Coraliomargarita algicola: one gene and its partner. Each later gene encodes a partner of the first gene's protein in a complex. Links are inferred from orthologs where the notes say so. Each region holds a gene or a part of one and is shown on either strand. Other genes may lie near its edges.

Region 1 (2,981 bases):
TCGGCCACCATTGCACCGATGGCCCAAATGTCGATGTCGCTGCCTTTTTGCAGGCGTTGCGCTTTGCCGATTTCCAGCGGGACGGGCGTCTCTTTGATCGGGGTGCCGATTGCATTGCCGCGAGGATAGCGGATAAAAGCGGCTCCTTGATGGGCGAGGCCAGTGGCCATCATATCGGCGAGTTCGTCTTCATTTGCCGGAGCCATGATGACGACTTCGGGCACACAGCGCAGGTAGGAGAGATCAAAGAGGCCGTGGTGAGTGGCTCCGTCGTTCGGCGAGAGTCCTGCACGGTCCATGCAGAAGAGCACGGGTAAGTTTTGCAGAGCGACATCGTGGATGATCTGGTCGTAAGCGCGTTGTAGGAAGGTGGAGTAAATCGCACAGACCGGGTGAAAGCCGGAGGTGGCCATGCCTGCTGCGAAGAGTACGGCGTGCTCTTCTGCGATACCGACATCGAAAAATTGCTTCGGCAGGGCATTCTCAAGGATGTTGAGCCCTGTGCCCGCTGGCATGGCAGCTGTGATACCGATGACATTGGCGTCTTCTTTGGCCAGTTTGACCAATGTGTGGCCCATGACGTCTTGATATTTCGGTGGTGTGCCAGGGGCCGAGGGGGTGCCTTTGCCCGTTTTGACATCGAAGGGGCTGGCGCCGTGAAAACGCTCCGGGTTTTGAATCGCGACATCGTAACCGCGGCCTTTCTCCGTGAGTACGTGCAGTAGCACGGGTTGCTCCGCATTTTTAGCGAAATCCAGATAGTGTTCGACTTGTTTTTGGTCGTGTCCATCGATCGGGCCGATGTAGCGAATGCCGAATTTTTCAAATAGCGAGGAGGAGACAAAAAAGTCTTTGGTCTCTTGTTTCCACTTGGAGCCCAGTTTGATGAGTGAGTCGCCACCTGGCATTTTTTGCAGTAGGCTCTCAAAGTCGTCGTTGAGGCGGTTGTATACCGGGTTGGTTATGAGCTCGTTGAAATAGCGGGGCAGGGCACCTACATTTTTAGCGATGGACCACTTGTTATCGTTGAGGATGATAATGAGTCGCTTGGTGGACGTCGCTACATTATTGAGCGCCTCCATGGTAATGCCGCAGGTGAAGGCGGCGTCACCGCAGAGAGCGACCACATGCTCATCGCTGTCACGTTGATCACGTGCAGTCGCCATGCCCAGTGCGGCGGAAAGTGCGGTGCCGGCGTGGCCAGCACCAAAGGCGTCGTGCTCACTCTCTACTCGTGAGAGGAAGCCACTGTAGCCATCGCTGGTGCGTATGTGGTCGAAGCGTTCGTCGTTGCGGCCAGTCAAGAGTTTGTGGACGTAGCCTTGGTGGGCGACGTCGAAGCAGAAGCGGTCTGTGGGCGTATTAAATACGCGGTGCAAACCGATCGTGAGTTCCACGACTCCCAGATTGGGCCCGACGTGGCCACCGTTTTTGGCAGTGGTTTGAATGATGCGCTCACGAATCTCTTGGGCGAGTTGCGGTAGTTCTTCCGGGGCGAGTTTTTTGACGTCGGCGGGCGACTGTATCCGTTCAAGTATGGACATGAGGAAATTAGTTTTCGCTGGAGTCGTCGAACGCTTCGAGTTGACCAGTTTTGATATTGAGCTGTTCGATCTTTAGTTCGGCCTCTTTGAGCTGTGCTTGGCACTGTTGGAGGAGCTTGGAACCTTCTCCAAATTTCTCAACCAGTTCGGCCAGTGGTGTATCGCCGTTTTCCATGGCTTCGATTAAGGCTTCGAGGCGCTCGACGGATTGCTCGAATGTGGGTTCTTCTTGTTTAGCGGGCATAGCGGTTCTTAGTCCTGAGAATCAAAGGCGTTCTGAATGACTTCGAGGTCGATGTTTTTAGTGATGAGATCTTTGATGATAGGGATTTTATCGTCGTCGCTCGGTTGGGTTTTGACGGTCATATTATTGACCCGGGAGGCGACTTTGTAACTGTCTTCGGCGCACAGGACCACGGGAATCGAGGTTTGGGCGATCATTTCCATCAAGCGTGGATGTGGTAATATACTGCGGGTGAGGATGATGCCAGCAATAGAACTGCCCATGCCACCAATGCTATCGGAGGCGATGGCAGAGAGGATGATATCTTCGCGGTCGCCGGGTGTAATAATCAGCACGCCCTTGTCCAGATGTTCAACCAGGCCTTTGGCGGCCATGGCACCGATGATGACTTTATAGATGCGGTTGTTGCCCCCTTTGGATTTTCCATTGAGCCAGCGGCCTTTGGTTTCTTCGACCACTTGCTGCAAGTTGGGCTGGGTGAGCATGCACTCGTGGGGAATGCAGCCGAGCAAAGGGATATTCATGCGGTCGAGCGCGATACGGCAGTATTTTTCCACCATCTCGATCTTGCGTGGTTCGACCTTATTAATGATGGCTCCGATTATTTGTACGCCCGCGGCTTCGAAGACGGCTTTGTTGAGTGCAATTTCGTCGATGGGGCGCCCGATGCCGCCACGTGCGACAATGATGACCTTTGCATTCAGGCGCTTGGCTACATCGGCATTAGATAGGTTAAAAACCGAGCCGACTCCGGCATGGCCCGTGCCTTCGATGATGATGTAATCGCGCTGGAAGGCGGCACGGTCGAAGGCGCGGCACATCTTATCGATTAATTCGGTGTGGTTGGCGTCGGGATTGTCCAGATACTCACGAGTGAAACTGTGATGAATCACAATTGGACTCATCGCATGGATGGGAGTTTTTACATCGAAAATCTGGTTGAGCAGGATGGAATCTTCATCGATCTGGTGGCCTTCGACTTGTAGGAAGCGCTGGCCGACGGGTTTGATGAAGCCGACATGCTCGGTAATGCTGCGCAAGGCGGCAAACAGTGCCAGACTGGTGGTGGTCTTCCCATCATTCATACGAGTCGCGGCGATAAAGATTCGCTTGGTCGTCTTGTTGCGCGGTGCAGTCAAGATTTCCGTGTCGTCAGGCTCGGTGAAGTGTTTATGGGAAGACGGCATAATATC
Region 2 (3,145 bases), 3.2 Mb from region 1 along the record:
GCTGCCCTCATCGACCGACTCGGTCAGAGGCGTAATCCGCTGATTGGCATTCAGCCCAAAATACAGGCCCGCACCACCGAGGACAATGGCGAGCAAAGCAAGTGCAAGTGGCACCATTGAGGCACCCGTAGGTTCGTTATCTTCTTCCATAAAACACGCACGCTAAGTGCTTTCGAGCGAGTGGCAAGCCAGCGTTATCGGGCAGATTCACTACAAAGACGCGATTCGTATCACTTCCATACAAAAATCTAGCCAGTTCCAACGAAACTCTCCAACGTACGCACGATGGAAAAATCCACCCCCAAGCACACACGTAGACTTCGGCGCAATATGGCGCTGCTGTTGATCCCTGCGGTCTTTTCAGCTTTGGCGGTCTATCTACTCTGGCACACTCACCCAGAGCTCTCCTATTGGTTGGACCTGTTGGACCAAGGACACACCTTGCTTGAAGCGAACCCATGGGCACTGATCGCAGGTACTCGCCACCTTGCCGGGAATCGGCTTTCCAAGCAGCCCGGTATTGATCCTTTTCGGCGTAGTGCTGACACCGCGCTATGGAATACCAGCGACCTTGGCACTGGCAATCAGCGCACAAAGCCTGTGCAGCATTTGGACCTACGCATTGGCCGCGGGCCCTTTACGCGACCTACTCACGCGCTACGTATTACGCCATCGTGAGCTACCAGAAATGAGCGATGGCAACGCACTGCGCCTGGGTTTGATTATGCGGCTCACCCCAGGCATCCCCTATGCCTTACAAAATATCGTATTAGGCATACTAGGCATGCGCCTTCGCCCCTACTTACTGGTCTCCATCCCCACAACCAGCCTGTGGACCGCTGGCTTCGTGGTCACCGGCGGAGCTATATTCAAAGGGCAAATCGGCTGGGCAATCACTGGCATTGTCGTTTTAATTGTGCTCATTCTTGCCACACGTATGTGGAGTCGAAAGAATACTGAGAATGTTGGATAACTTACTCACACCTCCGGCCGGTCAAGTAATCAAGGTCACGGCTCTCACACGTCTGATTAAAGCTCAGCTAGAAGATAACTTTTCGCGAGTTTGGGTTCAGGGCGAAGTCTCCAACCTGCGCAAGCAAAGCTCCGGACATATTTATTTCTCACTCAAAGATGCAGGCAGCCAACTCCCCTGCGCGCTCTTCGCCCGCGATGCAGCCCGCCAAAGCTTCGAACTAAAGGACGGCATGGAAGTGCAGCTATTAGGCGACATTTCAGTCTTCGAACCACACGGCCGCTATCAATTGATTGCAAAAGTCGCCATTCAAAGCGGTGAAGGCCGCCTACAAATGGAATTTGAACGACTAAAGCGCAAGCTCGCCGCCGAAGGACTCTTTGCCTCCGAGCGTAAAAAAAGGCTCCCCGCATTACCACGCAAGATTGCGGTGATTACCTCCCCCACTGGCGCTGCAGTACGAGATTTCCTACGCATACTCCGGCGACGCGAATTTTCTGGTGAAGTCGTCATTTTTCCCGCAAAAGTCCAGGGCAAAGGGGCCGCCGAGGAAGTGGCTGCAATGTTGCAACATGCAGCTGCCAGCCCAGGTTTTGACCTGATAGTTCTCACACGGGGCGGTGGTAGTATCGAAGACTTGTGGGCCTTTAATGAAGAACTGCTCGCGCGGGCAGTGGCCGCATGTCCATTGCCAGTCATTTCAGCAATTGGCCACGAAATCGACACCGTATTAAGCGATTATGCCGCCGACCAACGGGCCGAAACACCCTCTGGCGCAGCCGAGCTCATCTCTTCACTTTACATCGAAGCCGTCGCTCGCCTAGAAGATGCACACAGCGATTTAAACGCGTGGATAGACAATTATCTGTCAGAATACCGCACCCGTCTACGAGATTTCGATGCACGCATGCGTATCATCGCCCCCGAGCGTAAAGTACAGCACTTTGGTATGCAGCTCGATGACTTGGAAAACCGCCTCAGTCGCAATTTATCGCGGCGTATAAGCACCGAACAGCAAGCACTCGCAAAATACGCTCAACGGATCGCAGAACAACACCCGAAAACAAGACTCGGCATCGCCGAGCAAAACCTAGCCAATTGCGCCCGACGCTTGCAGCGCGCAACTTCACTCGCCGCAGCCCACAAACAGGAAAAGATCCACACCCTGCAACATCGCCTCAACAACGGAAGCTTACAGGCCACATTACAACGGGGCTACGCCGTCATCCAAAACAGCGAAGGAAAAATCATCGACCGAGCTGCTCTCGCTAAAAAGGAAGCTAAACTAAACGCTCGTTTCCATGATGGCGAAATTTGGCTCAAAACAGACGTTTAATTAAGCAATCCACACCTGTAATATACGAGAATCACTTGATAGTAAAATTTGGCCTGAACATGTATTATGCTTAAATGCCCGCATCCAACAGTAGTTTAAGCCTACACTTCGAGTCAGACATCGGAGGATTTCGCGTCGAACCGGACACAGAAATCGAAAACATCTTTACCCTCAGTTTTTTCTCCACCAACCAACAACAAATCGAACTTAATAAATACTGCTCAATCAGTGACGCACTCTCCGCAGTCGCACAGCAGCAAACAGGCTTCGCCCAATGGGATCAACTCCCTCCTGAACAGCTCCCTCACCGAGTCCACAATCTTGCTAGTTGGAAATTTTCACAAAAAGAAGGAACATTCCCCCACGCCGCATGTTCTTAATAGGCATACAATCTTTTTCATTGAGTTAGTTAGGGGTTATTAGGTTAGTGAAAGGTCCGCTTCTGAGCAATCGGGGGCGGGCCTTATACTTTTCCGCCTTTTGTAAAAGCTCAACCAAAGACCAAAATAGGCTTTGCCTGCGAATCAAAAGCTGCAAAGTAAAAGCTCCCTTAACTATGAGCGAAGATTCCAAAGAGAGCCCTCCCGTCAAGCTGACACTCTCGCGTAACCTGAAAGCGAAGACTGACCCCAAGGCCAGCAGTACCACCAAGGCCGAGCCAGCCAAAGCGCCTCCCGTGATGAAATTAAGGCGCTTGTCAGAAATGCAGGAAACTGCCGCTGAAACTAGTACAGCCTCCGCCGAAGCTTCCATTCCCCAGACGCCTCAAAAGGCTCCGGAAGCTCCACAGACAGCCGCAAGGCCAGAAACGGCAAGACCCGCGTTTGACCCCAGTA

The links.
Region 2: the proteins of xseB (region 1) and xseA are in contact, whole or in part, in a cryo-EM structure (PDB 8TXR), measured with the Escherichia coli proteins. The link is inferred for Coraliomargarita algicola from one-to-one orthologs.

Annotation. Positions count from the first base shown.
Region 1 is NZ_CP138858.1:1,099,146-1,102,126, reverse strand. What follows is about bases 171-2,968. They hold xseB (exodeoxyribonuclease VII small subunit), read right to left. Parts: upstream 1,789-2,968; coding sequence 1,552-1,788; downstream 171-1,551. Other genes in these bases: SH580_RS04220 (phosphotransacetylase family protein), read right to left, coding at 1,797-2,968; dxs (1-deoxy-D-xylulose-5-phosphate synthase), read right to left, coding at 171-1,544. Also shown: more of dxs, read right to left, coding at 1-170; more of SH580_RS04220, read right to left, coding at 2,969-2,975. UniProt on the Escherichia coli protein: Bidirectionally degrades single-stranded DNA into large acid-insoluble oligonucleotides, which are then degraded further into small acid-soluble oligonucleotides.
Region 2 is NZ_CP138858.1:4,341,565-4,344,709, reverse strand. The notes cover bases 174-3,135. They hold xseA (exodeoxyribonuclease VII large subunit), read left to right. Parts: upstream 174-962; coding sequence 963-2,309; downstream 2,310-3,135. Other genes in these bases: SH580_RS17870 (hypothetical protein), read left to right, coding at 2,866-3,135; SH580_RS17875 (hypothetical protein), read left to right, coding at 2,384-2,689; SH580_RS17885 (VTT domain-containing protein), read left to right, coding at 560-973; SH580_RS17890 (hypothetical protein), read left to right, coding at 286-678. Outside these bases: SH580_RS17895 (LysM peptidoglycan-binding domain-containing protein), read right to left, coding at 1-150; more of SH580_RS17870, read left to right, coding at 3,136-3,145. UniProt on the Escherichia coli protein: Bidirectionally degrades single-stranded DNA into large acid-insoluble oligonucleotides, which are then degraded further into small acid-soluble oligonucleotides.